One region of the Phytohabitans sp. LZ39 genome, then DNA from elsewhere that is predicted to be linked to it. Evidence: riboswitches for the same ligand, from Rfam matches in the RefSeq annotation. Region 1 holds a riboswitch; each other region holds the start of a gene.
The links. A riboswitch is a leader RNA that binds a small molecule or an ion and turns the genes downstream of it on or off. The one in region 1 is predicted to bind cyclic di-AMP.

Region 1 (4,263 bases):
CCGCTACGTGCGGTCGGGCATGCCGATGCTCGACCTGATCCAGGAGGGCAACACCGGCCTGGTGCGCGCCGTGGAGAAGTTCGACTACGAGCGCGGTTTCAAGTTTTCGACGTACGCGACGTGGTGGATCCGCCAGGCCATCAGCCGGGCGATCGCCCAGCAGGAGCGCACCGTGCGGCTGCCGGTGCACCTCGTCGAAGACGTCAACCGGATGCGTAACGTGGCTCGCCAGCTGACCCGCGAGCTCGGCTCCGACCCGGAGCCGGAGCAGATCGCGGTGGCGCTGGGCGTGCCGGTGGAGCGGGTGCACGAGCTGGTGCGCTGGTCGCAGGACACCGTGTCGCTCGACACGCCGGTCGGCGACGACGGCGACACCAACCTCGGTGACCTGGTGGCCGACAGCGACGCGCCGTCGCCCGAGGAGGTCGTGCTGACCGCCCTCGAGCGGCAGCGGATCGAGGGCCTGCTCAACCACCTCGACGACCGGTCGGCCGGCATCATGCGGGCCCGCTACGGCCTGGAGGACGGGCGCGAGCACTCGCTCACCGAGGTCGCCTCGCGCTTCTCCCTCTCCCGCGAGCGGATCCGCCAGCTGGAGATCCAGGCGCTGGGCCGGCTGCGCGAGCTGGCTCGGGCCGAGGGCCTCCAGGCCGCCTGACACACACCCCCCACCATCTGCCCGCTGAGCGGCCGGTGTCCGAATAGGACACCGGCCGCTCGCCCGTCTATGCGGCCACCAGGGTGTCTTCCGGCTGCCACGAGCGGGCGGTGCGCACGTAGTAGGCCCACCAGCCGATCGAAGACCCGTATGCCGCGCGCAACTCGGCGGGGCTGGGCGGTGGGTTGCCATACACCGCGCGAGCGGCGTCTTCGAACTGGGGCATGTGGAGCGGCACGCCATCGGGGCGGCCGAGCACGCGCAACAACAGCGCGTGCGCGGTGAACGCGCCGACGCCCGGCAGGGCCAGCAGCGCCTTGCGAACGTCCTCATACGGCCCGGTGCGGAGCCACTCCTCGTCGAGCGAGGCCACCCCCTCGACCACCTCGCGCAGGCGGCGGGCGCGCAGCCGATTGCCCGCGAAGCGGACGAGATCGGCGTCGTCTCGCGCGGCGACCGTGGCGAGCGAAGGGAACGCGACGTGCTCCACCCCGTCGAGCGTCAGGGACGGCCCGAGCTCGGCGGCCACCCGGCGCTTGCGGGCCGCCGCATACCACTGGGTGCTCCGCTGGACGAGCGCGAAGTAGACCGCGCCCTCGGCGAGCGAGGAGAAGCGCACCTGGTGTAGCCCGTGCGCGGCGCGCAGCAGCCCGGCCATGGCCGGGTCGCGCCCGGCGACGTCGAGGAAGGCACCGAGGTCGTCGTCGAGGCCGAGCCACCGCCCGACGGCGCGATGCACCACCGCCCGCTCGGTGGGTAAGAGGTGGCGGTCGGCGTGGAGGGTGAGCACGACGCCCGGACCCTCGGAAGCAGGCCCGACGTCGGCGACCACCGCCTCGGAGCCGAGCAGGAACGCCTTGCGCACCCGGCCCCCGGAGATCACATGGCCACCGGCGCAGGGCGCGAAGCCGGCCAGGGCGCGCAGGGACAGGTCGAACGAGAACGGCTCGGTGGCCGCCAGAAAGACTTCGGTCATGCCTCGACGGTGAACCCGCGGTACGACACTTCCGGCCGGCCCGTCCTCCCGCCGATCAAGGACTTGTGCGCCGATCGAGGGCTGCCGACGGCGCGTCCGCGATGGACCCGCCGCAAGCCGCCCTCGATCGGCGCACTTGAAGATTTATCTGACTCTGCCGTAGCCGTACGGGGTCATCATGTCGACCGATGCCAGCTCGACGCTCTCGCCGGCCTGCGGCGCGTGGATCACCTTGCCGCTGCCCACGTAGATCGCGACGTGGCCGAGACCGTTGTAGAAGACGAGGTCGCCCGCCTGGAGGGAGCCGCGGCCGATGTGTGCCACCACGTCCCACTGCATCGCGGCGTTGTGCGGCAGCGACTTGCCGGCCGCTCGCCAGGCGGCGAGCGTGAGGCCCGAGCAGTCGTACCCGCTGGAGCTCTCGCCGGCCCAGACGTAGGGCGTGCCGATCGCGTTGTACGCGAACCGCACCGCCACGCCCGCCTTACCGGAGATCGAGGGGATCGACCCGGTGTAGCCGCCGCTGGAGGTGGTGGCCGAGCCGTACGCCTCCTCGCGCATCTTGTACAGCTTGTCGAGGTCGCCCTCGATCTTCTTCTTGCCGGCCGCGAGCTCCTTGAGCTGGGCGGTCTGCTTGGCCTGGGTGGCGTCGAGCGTCGCCTTCTGCTCGGTGAACCGGCGCTCGGCCTCGGTGAAACCCTCCAGCTGCCGCTTGCGGTCGCGGGCCAGCTGGTCGAGCATGCCGAGCCGGTCGGCGAGCGGCCCGCTGCCGTTCAGCAGGGCGCTCGCGGTGCCCACCTGGCCCGTCCGGTACGCCACCGAAGCCATCTGGCCCACCTCGGTGTCCGCCTTGGCGAGCTGGGCCTCCAGCGGGCCCATCTTGGCGCTGAGCGCCGTGGCGGCGGCCTTGGTCTGCTTGAGCTGCTCGTTGAGCTTGTTGTACGACTCGACGACCTTCTCCAGCTCGGTGGATGCCTTGTTGATCTGCTCCGTCAGCTCGCTCGGCGACGGCTCGGCCTGTGCGGCCGCTGCCGGCACGGTCAGCCCGATCCCGAGCCCGATCAGCACGAGGGCGTGGAGCAGCTTCCGCGCGGAAGACAAACGGTGAACCCTTCTTCCCCAACGCCGCCTACCGGGTGAGCGAGCTTGCGCGCGACCCATCAAACTCGGCAGCTTGCGCTAGCGGCGGCTCGCCGCGAGCGGCGAGGCGACGTGAGCTGACGGATTCGGGCGGGAAGATCGCCCTACCGGGTCCGCCGAGGGGCGGGCGGGCCGCGGATTCACCCCAGTGCATTCGGTGGGTCCCCAACTCGCTGACGGAGAGTAATCGTCGTGCGATTAGGCGGCACCGGACCGGCGTCACCCGGGGGAGTGACTGACTACCGGACCAGCGGCTCCAACCTAGCGTCGGGGCCGGGCGGGCGAAAGTGGCGGAAGGATGACTTGTGACGGACGCCCGCGAACGGGGCGAATGTCTGTGTCACTCTAAGTGATTAGGTCGTACACCCAGGTCGGTCGGCCAGACGGGTGAAGGGCGATTTGTCGGTCTACGCGTTGGGTGGGCGACGGCGCTGACAAATCGGATATGCGGGCCTGAAAGCCCCGCGATGCAGCTAGCCGACCGCTGCCAATCTGCCAGGTGGCTGATTGCACCCCTTCCCTCGACTAGATGGCATCTCGCACAATGGCAGCAGGGCCCTTGAGGTTGCTGAAGCGGCACTTGATCGCCAGACGGAACAGAGCGAGAAAGACGATCGGCACCTGGCTGCCACCAGGTGCCGATCTCAAGAACCACCACACCAGCCCGCCTCACGAGCCGTAGGAGGCATTGAAGTGCAGACTACTCGCTACCCCGCGCGGTCACCAGCAGCACAGCCCGTAACGCAAGCAGACGTAACGAGCCCGAAACCGCCTGCTCCGCTGTACCAACAGCCCGGCATCCTGGTTACCCGCGACTGGTTCATCGTCGGTGGGCGCCGGTTCCCGGTCGGCGAGCTCAGGCACCTGCACACGGCCCGAGGCCCAGCACATCAGCTCACCGTGCGGTCGGTGACGGTGACCGCGATCGTGCTGGCCGCCATCGGGATCACGCTCGGCATGACCACCGAGCTCAACCACCTGAGTGCACAGGCCTACCTGGCGCTCACGGCGGTGGCGTTCGTCCCATTCCTCGTGGCGACGATCGGCCACCGCCTGCGGCCGCGGGCCTACGAGCTGTGGGGCGAGTTTCGCGGGATGACGGTGCTGCTCTTCAGCAGCGACGAGGAGCGGCAGTACGGGCAGGTCACCCGGGCGCTGCTCCGGGCGCAAGAGGCATACCGGCTCGGCGGGCTGGCCGAGCCGCTGGTAACGATGAACATCTGGCGCATGCGCTAGCCATAGAGACTTCGTCCCGAGTTCGGCCGCCGCGCGGCAAAGCGGGTCAACGGCGGACGAGGGGCGCGGTGGGGCCGGGGGGCCACACCGATCGTGGGCGGGCTCAGTCGAGCTCGCCCACGATCCGTTTGATCATGTCCTGGGTCTCGGTCGGGCTCAGCGCCATCTCGCGCAGCCGGTCAAACTCGTGCCGGTAGGGCTTTACCAGGTCGGGCTGGTCGACCACGTCGTCGCCGAGGCCGTTTTCCAGGTA
Region 2 (4,263 bases), on a different contig from region 1:
CGGCGTCGATGGTCGCGACGTAGCCGCCGCGGGCCCGCATGAGGCCGGCGAGCAGCGCCGGCTGGTGGCCGCTGTTGCGCCGCAGGCGCAGCACGCGCAGCTGGGGCCACTGCCGCCGGGCTGCGAGCAGGGCCACGGGGGTGCGGTCGGTGCTCCCGTCGTCGACGGCCACCACCTCGTAGGGCTCGCCGAGCGCGTCGAGCACCCCGCGCAACCGGGCCACGAGCAGCGGCAGTACGGACTCTTCGTTGTACATCGGGATGACCACGGAGAGTGCCGGCTCGGACGCGACCACGCCCGCACGGTATCAGGACGAACTGGATGCCGCGGGTAGCCACCGACGGGTCAGGCCGCCCGAAAGGACGAGGGGCACGCCCACCATTGCGAGCAGCACCGGCACGGAGAGGACGGCCGACCCGAGCGCGAATCCGGCGTACACGGCGAGCGCCACGATCTCCTGCCCGAACCCCGCCACCGAAAGCACTGTCGCCCGCGCCGGGCCGGCGATCGCGTCCTGGATCCGCGCCTCGGTGAGGATGTCGAAGAGCTCGAGGGCGGCGAAGCCGAGCGCGACCGCGACCATGCCGGCCGGGTGTCCCGCGGTGGCGCCGGCCGCGAGCAGCACCCCGCCGACCGCCACGATCGCCGCCAACCGGGCCGCCGAGAGGTGCGCCCACCGCTCGGCCAGCGCGCTCGCGACCGCCATCGCGGCGACGGGCAGCACGAAGAGCAGCGGTACGAACGCGGTGGCCGCGCCCATCTCGCGGGCGAGGATCGGCAGGTACTCGTCGATCGCGCCCATGCCGGTGACCACCGCGTAGAGCAGGACCGCCCGGCTCACGGTCCGGTTGGCGCGCACCTCGGCGAGACCTGCTCGCAGCGTCTTGGCGTAGCTGCCGCCGGTTTCCTCCACCCGCGACGCCTCGGGGAAGGACAGCGCGACCGGCACGACGGCCAGGCTGACGAGGATGCTGGCCAGGCCGACCAGCGGGTACCCGCCGAGCAGGAACGCCGGCGTGGCGAGCACCATCGCGGCCAGCTCCGCCACGAGAGCGGTGGTTTGCGCCAGCCCGGCCGTGCGCACGTAGCGGTCGGTGGCGTCCGCGGCGGCGAGCTCGTCGTAGACGAGCGCCTCCACGCTGCCGGAGGTCATCGCGGTCGACGCGCCCCACAGCACGAACCCGGCGGCGAAGGCGGCGTACGAGGGGAAGAACGTCCACAGTGCGAAGCCGATGGCCCGGAGGACGGCGGCGATCGCGACAAGCCGGCGGCGCGAGTACGCGTCCGCCAACGCTCCGGACGGTATCTCCAGCGTGAAGCCGACGACCGACCAGATCACGAACAGCGAGGAGATCTGCCCCGTGCCGAGCCCGGCGTCGGCGAAGAGCAGCGCGTAGACCGGGTAGAGGAGCACGCCCTCGGTGCAGGCGCGCAGGGCGCAGAGGCGCCAGGCGGTGCTACGTCATGCGGGATGGCGCGTGGGCTCGACCATGGGGCAACCGTGTCACCCCCTGGTCGAGCCCGTCAACGCACTTACTCGACGACCGATAGATGCACGTGGTTGGTGTGCAGCTCGCTGGGGCCGCAACAGCCGCTGTACGACTTCCAACCACTGCTGGGCAGCCAGATCTGTTTGAACCAGATCACGTAGAGCACGCCCAGCCGGCTCGCGTTCTTGATGAAGAAGTTGGACAGGTTGTTGCCGTACGTCTTCGCCGAACCGGACGCCGTGCCGCCGAAGACGTCGCCCGAGTCGACGCCCCAGTCGCAGGCCCGACCCTTCGGGTGCTCACCCGACCCGCCGCTGCGGTAGCAGGAGACGAAGATCTTGAAGCCGGCTCCCTTGGCCTGCTGCACCGCGTGCCACAGGCGGGGCGTGATGCACCCGTTGCCGGAGGTCGGGTCGGGGCTGATCGAGCAGCCGGACCCACCGGAGAACCCGGACGCGTTGGCGGCGCTGCCACTCCCGCTGGGACCGCTGGCGTTCTCGCCGCCGCCGGCGTTCTTCAACGCGGTCTCCGCCTGCTTCTTGCGGGCGGCCATGATCTGCACCTGCTTCTGCTGCTCGCGGATCTCGTTGTCGATCGCGAGCTTGGCGCGGGTCACCTCGTCTTTGGTGTCGAGCAGGTCGCGGAGCTTCTTGTCTTCGGTGGCGGCCACCGTGTCGAGCGCCGCGGCCCGGTCGACGAAGCCCTCCGGCGAGGTGCTGTTGAGCATCGCGGAGATCGGGCCGAGCCGGCCCCGGCGGTAGGCCGCGTTGGCCACCTCGCCGATCACGGCCGTTTTGGTGACCAGGTCACGCTCCAATTGGGCCAGTTGGGTGGTCAGCTCCCGCTGGCGCTTCTTGGACGTGTCCAGAGTCTTCTGCGCGGCGACGAAGCCCTTGCTCGCCGCGTCGAGCTGCTCGCGCAGGGTAGCGGTGCCGCCCTCGTCGTCGTTGGGTGCGGCGGTCGCCGGCCCCGCTGGTAAGCCGATCAGCGCGAACGCCGCGGTGACAAGCACCGCGACGAGGCCGACCCGGCTGCGGGCATGACCCATCAACCATCCTTCCAGTCAGCCGCCTACCGAGTTAGCTGACGGGTTCGGGACGGAAGTCTCCCTACCGCTGTCGCGGATTCACCCCAGTGGATCGGTGGTTCCCCGGCTCGCCCGAGGGCGACTCGGCGGCGGCCAACACCGGCGCCGGGGGGCGCCGCCGGGCGTTGACCGGAGCCGAGAATAGCGGCTTTCCATTGATGTGCCCACTGTTGTACCGATGGTGACGAATCAAGTACGCCCTGCTCAGGGGCGCTTTCACCACGTCGTGGGGTGGCAGTCGCCGGGTCGCGGCTCGACCTGGAGGGTGGCGTGCCCGATCTCGAAGTCGTCGTGCAGCGCCTCCCGTGCCGCGACCAACACCGGCCCCACCTGCGCGGACTCCTCCAGCGTGAGGTGCGCGGAAGCGACGTCCATGCCCGACGTCAGCGTCCACACATGCAGGTCGTGCACGTCGCACACACCGGGCACGGCGGCGAGGCGCCGCTGCACCGCGGTCACGTCGAGGTGTTCCGGCGCGGCCTGCACCAGGATGCGTACGGCCGCCCGGGCCAGCCGCCACGTGCGCGGGAGGATGAACAGGCCGACGGCCACCGCGATGATCGGGTCGGCGTACGCCCAGCCGGTCAGCCCGATCACGGCCGCGGCGACGATCACACCCACCGAGCCGAGCAGGTCGCCGAGCACCTCCAGGTAGGCGCCGCGCACGTTGATGCTCTCCCGCGCGCCCGAACGCAGCAGCCCGAACGCCACAAGGTTGGCGACGAGGCCGGCGACCGCCACGACGAGCATCGGGCCGGCGGGCACGTCGGGCGGGTCGCCGAAGCGGCGCACGGCCTCGACCAGCACGTAGATCGCCACGCCGAAGAGCAGGACGGCGTTGGCGAGAGCGGCGAGGACCTCCAGGCGATACAGCCCGAATGTGCGCTGTGGGTCGCCGGCCGCCTTGGACGCCCCTCTGCCGGCCCGCGCCGCGTCCGTGGCGCCGTCGCGGGTGGGCGCCGCGGCGGCGGACGCAGCCCAGATCGCCGCGAGCGCCATGCCGATGCCGAGCACGTCGGTGAACATGTGGCCGGCGTCGGAGAGCAGGGCCAGCGAGCCGGTGAGCAGGGCGGCCACCGCCTCGATCACCATGAAGACCGCGAGCAGGGCGAACGCGGCCCAGAGCCGCCCGCGGTGGCGCTCCCCCGCGCGTGCGACGTCCGCTCCGTGATCGTGTCCGGCTCCCATGGGCCAAGAATATATGCTGACATTGCTATGTATGCAAAAATGGCACTGGCAATCAGTGTCATCGGGCGTTCTCATAATTGAGCGTTCAACGTCGAACCGATGGGTAAAGACGTACGTGAATTCTGATGTGGACCGATCACAGGGAGTACCCATCGTGCTGACCAGACGAGCCCTGATCACCTCATCCGCCGCCGCGGCCCTCACCGCGGCCACAGTCACCGTCCCGGGCGCGGCCAGCGCCCACGGCTCCGGCCACCGGCTCTTCCCTGACTCCTTCCCGCTGCCGAACGCGTTCCAGCCCGAGGGCATCGCGATCGGGCGGGCGCCGTTCGCGTACTTCGGCTCGCTCGCCAACGGCGACATCTACCGCGCCAACCTGGCCACCGGCCGCGGGAAGATCATCTCCGCCGGCCCCGGCACCCCGTCGGTAGGCCTCAAGATCGACGACCGTGGGCGGCTCTTCGTCGCCGGCGGTGCGGCTGGCAACGGCCGCGTGGT
Region 3 (4,263 bases), on a different contig from region 1:
TCTTCGCCGCCGCCGAGCAGGTAGATGTCGGCGGTGGTGGGCAGCGGCTGGTCGGAGCGCACCTCCAGCGTCTGCACCGGCAGCCCGCGCAGCGCGGCTCGGCGGGCGAGGATGAGCAGGTTGCCCCGGTCGCCGTACGTGGACAGCAGGTCGGGGTAGATCCAGACGATGCGGATGGTGCTGTCAGAGGACACGGTCGAGCTCCGCTCGGATGTCTTGGAACGCGGTGTAGTTGGCGATCACTTCCAGCCGGCCGGGCGGCACGAGCCGCACCGCCTCGCCGAAGGTACGTACGTGCTGGAACCGCACGTCGTTCACCTCGAGGCGTACCGCCAGGTCGTACGCACGGTCACCGGTGATGAGCACCTGGCGGCCGCGCAGCGGGCTGAAGTCGACGTCGAACAGCCACGACGTGTCGAGCCCGTCGGGGTCGCGCGCGTTGATCGAGAGCAGTGTCGGCGCGTTATCGGCCATGTCGAACGCCTCCAGCCAGCTCGCCGGGTTTTTGGCGAGCAGCAGCCGGATGTTGCGGCCGTCGCGGACCACCTGGGCGTACCGGCCGGCGACCGAGGCGACCGTGGAGAGGCGGGAGACCGCGTCGGTCGGGCGGACGCCGAACTGGGCCGCCACGGCGAGCGCGGTGGCCGCGTTGCCGAGGTTGACCCGGCCGGGGAGCTGGAGCGAGATCTTGTGCCAGGCGCCGCGCGGGTCGACCACGCCCTCGTCCTCGACCACCCACTGCGGCACCGGCCGGCGCAGCGAGCAGCCGGTGCACCACCACTGGTCGGCCTGGCGCTCGATCGGCGAGCCGCACTCGGGGCAAACCCATGAGTCGTCATGCCACCGCTGGCCGGCGCTAAACCACGTGACGGCGGGAGAACCGGCGGCGGCCCACACGACCATCGGGTCGTCGGCGTTGGCCACCACGTGCACGCCGGGGTGCTCGGCAAGCGCGGTGCGCCACATCTGGGCCATCATCGCGACCTCTTTGGCCCGGTCGAGCTGGTCACGGGAGAGGTTGAGCAGTGCCACCACGCGCGGCTCGGTGGCGACCAGCACCCTGGGCAGGTAGTGCTCGTCGACCTCCAGCACCGCGTACGGCGTCTGGCCGGCCTTGGCGAGCGCGGAGGTGTGGCCGGTCGGCATGTTGGCGCCGAACCCGTTTGTCGCGACCGGCCCGAGCACGCCCACGGCGGCCGCGGCGAGGCGGGTCGTGGTGGTCTTGCCGTTGGTGCCGGAGATCAGGGCGATCGCGCGCCCCGCGGCGAGGTGGGCGAGGAGGTCTGGGTCGATCTTGAGGCCGATCCAGCCGCCGATCACCGAACCGTCGCCGCGCCCAGCCGCTCGCGACAGGGCGGCCGCCGTGCGGGAGACCGAGCTGGCGACCTTCGCCCGCAGGGGCATCTTGCCGTCCGTCACGGAGGCGAGGTTACCAACGCAGTCTGGATCTCCACTCGACCGTCGGGAAACCGTCCGTCGCGCGCGATGTGTGTGGCGATACTCACCGTGAGCGATCAACGAAGCGTGAGTCCGAGTTCGACAGAGTGTCGCGACATTTAGGACAGTGGCCTTAACGACCGCTCATATTCTTGCGTGCCAAACTCGCTCCGTAAGATTCTCGTCACAGCGTGTGGAGAACGGCATCCGCTACAAACGTTGAGCCGGGTCGTTCACCCGGCCGCGCCGCCGAGACACGCCGAGCCCTGCCCGCTCGTCCGGTGCGGACCTTGGAGCCACACAACGGCATAGCGGGCGGGGACGGGGGACCCAGGATCTGCGGTCCCGACCCACGCCGGGGAGACCCGGCCGGGCTGAGGCCTTGGGGTGAAGCCGCCACGGCGGCCGGGCAATCCTTCCCGCCCGAACCCGACAGCTCACCTCGCAGGCGTGCCGGAGGGAACACATACCGTGCACGAACTCCGTTCGGGCCGGCACAGGCTGCCCGCGAAAAGGCGGGCCGGCCGGCTCGCGCTCGCCGTCGGGCTCTGCGTGTGCGCCGGCCAGCTGCTGGCCGGTCCCGCGCTCGCCGAAGCCGCGCCCGTGTCGACCACCACCGTCGCCGCCGCGCAGGCGGCCGCGTCGGTCACTCCACACGTGACGATCAAGCCGAACACCGCCCGCCTGCCGTGGGGCAACACGCTGGTGCTCACTGCCACGATCACCGACCCGAGCACCCGCAAGGCGGTCTGGGGCGGCACCGTCCAGTTCCAGGTGTGGAAGGGCGGGAAGTGGGTCAGCACCGGCACCCGTCCGGTCTACTCCACCGGCAAGTCGATCCTCTCCATCAAGCCGTACGAGAGCCGCATGTACCGGGCCGTCTACAGCGGACGTGGCTCGTACAAGGGGACGGTCACCGGCCGGACCTCGGTCGCGGTGATCGCCAGCCGGGCCAAGGTGCTCGCCGAAGCGCGCAAGCACATCGGCAAGCCGTACAAGTTCGGCGCCGTAGGACCCTCGGCTTTCGACTGCTCGGGCTTCACCAAGTACGTGTACAAGAAGGCCGCCGGGCGGGTGCTCCCGCACAAGGCGAACGACCAGCAGCGCTCGGGCACCGGCGTGGCGAAGAACAAGGCGCTCCCCGGCGACCTGATCGTGATCCGCTCCGGCTCGTACGGCACCCACGTCGGCATCTACGCCGGCGGCGGCTACATGTACGACTCGCCGCGCGCCGGTGTGCGGGTCGGCAAGCACAAGATCTGGTCGAGCAACTACGTGGTGCGCCGGCTCGCCTAGTCGCTCCACTTCCCTCCCCGGCACCGATACATCACCCCATCCCCCCAACGATCCAGGGCAAGCCCATCCGGGTTTGCCCTGGATCGTCTCTGGGGTCGGTTGCCCCCTCCGGCCTGTCGCCATCCGGACCCTCCACCGCCCTCCACCGCATTTGACGTGCGGTTTTGTCAAGGGGGTCACCCGAGCAACGCTGCGATTCCGGTTGCGAGTGGAGGGAAGTGGAGTACAGTGGGGCGCAGTGGCAGGGTTACTCACCGGAGGGACCCGCCGGCCCCGGGGGACAGCGGCTCCGCGAAAGCCGCCAGAGGCGAGGGGGTGGGCCGATGTTTCTCGGCACCCACACCCCGCGCCTGGACGAAAAGGGCCGGTTGATCCTTCCGGCGAAGTTTCGCGACGAGCTGGCGGGAGGTGTCGTGATCACAAAAGGGCAGGAGCGCTGCCTCTACGTCTTCCCAGCACCCGAGTTCCAGCGGATCGCGGGCCAGCTACGCGAGACGCCGATGACACACAAGGCGGCTCGGGCCTACAGCCGGGTGTTCTTCGCGAGCGCCCACGACGAGGTGCCCGACAAGCAGGGCCGGGTGACGATCCCGGGCCACCTGCGGGAGTACGCCGGGTTGAGCCGCGAACTCGTCGTGATCGGTGCGAGCAGCCGGGTGGAGATCTGGGACAAGCAAGCGTGGGACACCTATCTCTCCGAGAGCGAAGACGACTTCGCGGGCATCGAGGAGGGGGTGCTGCCCGGAGGACTCTAAGGGCTGGCAGACGCCGTACTGCGAGATCTCCAGCCGCTCCTGCACCTGACGTCTCTTCCCCGATGTCAGGCGCGTCCCGGCCTCCCCGCGAAGGAGGCTCACGGAAGAGCGGATGGGGATCTGGCAGTACGGCGCACGGTTCTTCGGGCACCGGGCGCATGGGCACACGGGCGGGTCACTGGGGGTCGAGATGGGGGAGCTGCGCGGCACGCACGTGCCGGTGCTGCTGGAGCGGTGCCTCGCGCTGCTCGCGCCCGCGCTCGACCGGGGTGACCGTACGACCGTGCACGTGGACGCCACCCTCGGGCTCGGCGGCCACGCGGAGGCGGTGCTCCGGGCGCATCCCCGGACCGTCCTGATCGGACTCGACCGGGACACCGAGGCGCTCGCGCACGCGCGGGCCCGGCTGGAGCCGTTCCGCGGGCGCGCGCACCTCGTGCACGCGGTCTACGACGAGCTGCCGCGGGTGCTCGACCTGCTCGACTACGAGCGGGTCGACGGGGTGCTCTTCGACCTCGGGGTGTCGTCCCTCCAGCTCGACGCGCCCGACCGCGGGTTCGCCTACGCGCAGGACGCGCCGCTGGACATGCGCATGGACCAGACCCGCGGCCGGACGGCCGAGGAGGTCGTCAACGAGTACGAGGCGCCCGAGCTGATCAGGGTGCTGCGGGTGTACGGCGAGGAGAAGTTCGCCGCACGGATCGCCGCGGCGATCGTGCGCGAGCGGGCGAAGGCGCCCATCACCTCGTCGGCACGGCTGGCCGCGCTGGTGCGG
Region 4 (4,263 bases), on a different contig from region 1:
AGCTCGCCGGCCGCCTGGAGGGCAAGTCGAGCCTGGGTCGCCTGGGGCTGCTCACGCACTCGACGGCCGGCTTCATCGACCCGGGCTTCAGTGGCCACGTCACGCTCGAGCTGTCCAATGTGGCCAACCTGCCGATCACGCTCTGGCCGGGCATGAAGATCGGCCAGCTCTGCATCTTCCGGCTCTCGTCGCCAGCCGAGCACCCCTACGGCTCGACCGTCTACGGCTCCCGCTACCAGGGCCAGCGCGGCCCCACACCGAGCCGGGCCTGGAAAAACTGGCGCACCTGGCCGACGACCACCTAAAAGATCCACTTCAAGACAAAGATGTGAGCTACCGCGACGTCCGTCGTGGTCCAGACCGCTGCTCCCGCGGCCTCACCCGTCCGCTGTTGGTCTTGCAGCGCGGACGTGGCAGCGGAGGCCGGGGATCTCGGCTCGCCCTGCGAGCCGCCGGCCTGCGCGGTCTCCGGCGGGAGCGGCGGTCCGCAGCTGACGCGGCCCGGGAAATCTGGCCCAAGCAAGAAACGCCCTCCCATCCCGGATGGATGGGAGGGCGTCTCCTTTACTGGCCGGTGCGGTCGCGTGACGGGGGAACACGCGACTGGCGCGGCCACGGGGGTGGGTAACGCTTATCCGGGTCGGCCGTAGCTGTTGATCGGCGCGGCGTTCATCGTGCGCATCCTGATCGGTACGCCGGGTTTGGACGCGTCGACGATGTAGCCGCCGCCAACGTAGATGCCGACATGGTGGAGGTCTGGGTAGTAGAAGATGAGGTCGCCGACCTTCAGGTCGCTCTTGCTGCTGATGGGGTCGACCGTGCCGCGCTGGCGGGCCGCGTTGTGTGGCAGCCCGACGCCGGCGGCCGCCCACGCCTTCATCGTGAGGCCCGAGCAGTCGTACGTGTCGGGGCCTTCGTTACCGAAGACGTAGCCCTTGCCGATCTGCGCGCAGGCGAACTTGGCCGCCTTGGTGCCGGCGCTGCCGTCGTACTCGACGGGGCAGGGTGCCGGCCGGAGCTCGCCGATGCCGCCGCCCTCGCCGTACGCCTCGAGGCGCATCTTCTCCAGCTTGGCGATCTCGCCGTCGATCTGCTTCTTCTTCGCCGCCAGCTGCGCCTCTTCCTCGGTGAGCTGGCCGACGAGCTGGTCGAGCGGTGCCTTCTGCTCCGCGTACTTCGCGCGTAGGTCGACGACCGCCTGGATGTCGGCCTGCGAGCGGCGGGCGAAGACGTCGAGGATCTCGAGCTGGTTGGTGAAGGTGCTGGGCGAACCCGTCGTGAGGACCGCGTTGAGCGCCGAGAAGTTGCCGCCCTTGTACTGCTCGGCCGCGAACTCTCCGACCTTCTGCATCGCGAGGTCGATCTGGAGCTGGAGTGGCGCGATCTTCTTGGCGAGCGCCTGGGCCTTCTGGCGCTTGGCCTGGAGGTCGAGCCGGGTCGCGTTGTGCTTTTCCGCCAGCGGCTCCAGCTTGACCCAGGCAGCGTCGATCTGCTTTTCGATCTCGGCCGGCGTGGGCGCGGCGTGCGCCACGGTGCCACTGGAGAGCACGGTCGCGACAGCGACGAGAGCGGTGATTACGGTGCGACGCGCGGCATAGCGTGCCACCGGAGCCGTTACTCCTTCTCCCTGGCCGCCTACCGGGTTAGCTGACGGGTTCGGGCGGGAGAGCGCGCCCTACCGCTTTCGCGGATTCACCCCGAGGTGCTTGGGTCCCCGGCTCGTTTCTTGGTCCGACTCGGCGGGCTGAGCCGTGGTCTCCCAGGCTGGGAGGCCGACCGCCGGCTCAACGATCCCCAAGGGTAGGAGCGGCCCAATCACCCGCGCAAGCCGTGTGGACAACCCCTTCGGTCCGTATACCGGTTGGTAGCACCGCGTGTATCGAAACGGCCTCAGTCAATGGTTAGGAACACGTCGTCGAGCAGGCCGGCGTACTGGTCGTTGTCGAAGGACACGTTCTTTCCGCCGATTCGCAGTGGCTCGGAATTCACAATGGACACATTCGGTGGCACTGTGACCGCAGCGCGTGGCACGCCATCCACGGCGATCGACAGCAGGCGACCGGAGCGGGCGCAGGCGAGCGCGTGCCACCGCCCGTCGGCCACCGTCACCGGCGCGACCACCCGGTAGATCGTGGTCTTGCTCGCCAGCACGCAGCTCGGCTGGCCCGCCTTACCGTCGACCTGGAGCTTGAGCTGGGTGACGCCGCCGGTCGAAAACCCTTTCTGCACAACGTTCGCGCCGTCGCCCGTGTCCGCCGGCGCCATCAGCACCGAGGCACCGAACCGCACGCCACGGGTGCCCGGGTTGAGCTCGGGCGCGGGCAGGCCTTCGAGGATCACGCGGGGGCAGCCGGGCGCCACGCACCGCGGCGGGAAGCGTGCCGCCCACCCGGCGCCGTGTGGCGTGTAGGCCAGCGTGCCGCGGGGGTTCAGCGGGTACCGCCCGTCAACGTCCGCGACCGGGCCGAGCCACCAGCCGTCGAACGTGTACCGCAACGACAGTGCCGGCTCGCGGTCGGCCGACGGCCGCGCGGAGGCGGCGAGGAGCAGGCTCGCGAGCCCGAAGAGGACAACCGCCAGCCGGCGCGTCGTGTGCATCTTGCGCGACATTGCTCGATTGTGGAGATTCGTGGCGAGACGGACAATCCCCCGGCCGAGGGGCCTGAAGGTTTTTTACGTAGACACGAGATCCGGCGGAATCTATTGACGACAACCACTCGACCCAGCCAGGGTTTCTCCATGCCCAACCTGACAACGCGCATCGCCCTCACCACAGCGGTGGTCGGCGCGGCGACCCTGGTGCCGGCCGTCCCCACCCTCGCGTCCAGCCCGCAGGACACCAGGCAGCAGGAGTACGCGGCCGCCGCGGCGGAGTACGGCGTGCCGGAGAGCGTCCTGCTCGCCGTGTCCTACCTGGAGTCCCGCTGGGACACCAACGCCGGCACGCCCAGCACCAGCGGCGGGTACGGCCCGATGCACCTCACCGACGCCGCGTACGTGACGTCGCTGCCGGGTGGCAACCACCACGACCACGACGGCGAGGACCCGCGCGGCGACGACAGCCGCCAAGCCCGAAACGTCGACTCGGGCGGCGTGCCGGCTCCGGCGCCCGAGGCGCTGCAAACGCTCGACCGGGCGGCGGCGATCACCGGCGCGTCCGAGGAGGCGCTGCGTTCCACCCCGGCGGCGAACATCGGCGGCGGGGCGGCGCTTCTCGCCTCGTACCAGAGAAGCATTGGTGGACCGGCGGGGAGCGTGAGTGACCCGGCGGCCTGGTACGGCGCGGTGGCCAGGTATTCCGGCGCGGACAGTGCCGACGCGGCGGCGGCCTTCGCCGACGAGGTCTTCGCGACGATCAGCGCCGGCGCGACGCGGGTGACCGACGACGGCCAGCGGGTGACGCTCGCGGCGCGCGACGTAGCCCCGGACCGCGGCTGGCTGGCCCGCCTGGGCCTGCGCAAGCTGGCCCGCCCGGACGGACTCGAATGCCCCACCGACATCTCCTGCGAGTGGATCCCGGCGCCGTACCAGGACCTGGGCGGCGGCGATTACGGCAACCACGACAAGGGCAACCGGCCGAAGCAGCAGAAGATCGAGTACATCGTCATCCACGACACCGAGGGCTACTTCAAGCCGTCGATCGACCTTGTGCTCGACCCCACGTACGTGAGCTGGCACTACACGCTCCGCTCGGTCGACGGGCACATCGCGCAGCACGTCAAGGCCAAGGACGTCGGCTGGCACGCGGGCAACTGGTACGTCAACGCGAAGGCGATCGGGCTGGAGCACGAGGGCTTCGCGGCGCAGGGCACCTGGTACACGGAGGCGATGTACCGCACGTCGGCCAAGCTGGTGCGGCACCTCGCGCTCCGGTTGGGCATCCCGCTCGACCGCAACCACATCATCGGCCACGACAACGTGCCCGGCACGATCCCCTCGACGGTCCGCGGCATGCACTGGGATCCAGGCCCGTACTGGAACTGGTCGCACTATTTCGACCTGCTGAAGGCGCCGTTCCGCACCACAGGTTGGCCGGGCAGCGGGCTCGTGACGATCGACCCGGACTTCGCCACGAACAAGCCCGCCTTCGTCGGCTGCTCCGGCGGCGCCACAGTGCCCTGCCCGCCGCGCGGCTCGTCGGCCGTCATCCTGCACACCGCGCCGGACGCGGCCGCCCCGCTGGTCAAGGACATCGGCCTGCGCCCAGGCGGCGAGAACGCCACGATGCACATCTCCGACCACGGCGCCCGCGCGTCGGCCGGG

Region 2: it holds a riboswitch for cyclic di-AMP, as region 1 does, so the genes downstream of both, AC5L36_RS43240 (coiled-coil domain-containing protein) here and AC5L36_RS30540 (C40 family peptidase) in region 1, are expected to answer to the same signal.
Region 3: it holds a riboswitch for cyclic di-AMP, as region 1 does, so the genes downstream of both, AC5L36_RS29520 (NlpC/P60 family protein) here and AC5L36_RS30540 (C40 family peptidase) in region 1, are expected to answer to the same signal.
Region 4: it holds a riboswitch for cyclic di-AMP, as region 1 does, so the genes downstream of both, AC5L36_RS01000 (C40 family peptidase) here and AC5L36_RS30540 (C40 family peptidase) in region 1, are expected to answer to the same signal.

Annotation. Positions count from the first base shown of each region.
Region 1 covers NZ_JCADBM010000018.1:128,777-133,039, reverse strand. Annotated here, with positions in the region: gene AC5L36_RS30550 (sigma-70 family RNA polymerase sigma factor) at 1-658, shown strand, start outside; gene AC5L36_RS30545 (DNA-3-methyladenine glycosylase family protein) at 726-1,634, opposite strand; gene AC5L36_RS30540 (C40 family peptidase) at 1,779-2,735, opposite strand; cyclic di-AMP (ydaO/yuaA leader) riboswitch at 2,847-2,939, opposite strand; gene AC5L36_RS30535 (DUF6232 family protein) at 3,468-4,010, shown strand; gene AC5L36_RS30530 (helix-turn-helix domain-containing protein) at 4,114-4,263, opposite strand, start outside.
Region 2 covers NZ_JCADBM010000039.1:11,204-15,466, forward strand. Annotated here, with positions in the region: gene AC5L36_RS43230 (glycosyltransferase family 2 protein) at 1-295, opposite strand, end outside; gene AC5L36_RS43235 (MFS transporter) at 308-1,414, opposite strand; gene AC5L36_RS43240 (coiled-coil domain-containing protein) at 1,534-2,538, opposite strand; cyclic di-AMP (ydaO/yuaA leader) riboswitch at 2,543-2,676, opposite strand; gene AC5L36_RS43245 (cation diffusion facilitator family transporter) at 2,794-3,765, opposite strand; gene AC5L36_RS43250 (SMP-30/gluconolactonase/LRE family protein) at 3,920-4,263, shown strand, end outside.
Region 3 covers NZ_JCADBM010000017.1:143,333-147,595, reverse strand. Annotated here, with positions in the region: gene AC5L36_RS29530 (type 1 glutamine amidotransferase) at 1-194, opposite strand, end outside; gene AC5L36_RS29525 (Mur ligase family protein) at 184-1,404, opposite strand; cyclic di-AMP (ydaO/yuaA leader) riboswitch at 1,781-1,903, shown strand; gene AC5L36_RS29520 (NlpC/P60 family protein) at 1,909-2,733, shown strand; gene mraZ (division/cell wall cluster transcriptional repressor MraZ) at 3,057-3,488, shown strand; partial or broken gene rsmH (16S rRNA (cytosine(1402)-N(4))-methyltransferase RsmH) at 3,679-4,263, shown strand, end outside.
Region 4 covers NZ_JCADBM010000001.1:213,316-217,578, forward strand. Annotated here, with positions in the region: gene dcd (dCTP deaminase) at 1-305, shown strand, start outside; gene AC5L36_RS01000 (C40 family peptidase) at 632-1,606, opposite strand; cyclic di-AMP (ydaO/yuaA leader) riboswitch at 1,617-1,752, opposite strand; gene AC5L36_RS01005 (LamG-like jellyroll fold domain-containing protein) at 1,891-2,610, opposite strand; gene AC5L36_RS01010 (N-acetylmuramoyl-L-alanine amidase) at 2,740-4,263, shown strand, end outside.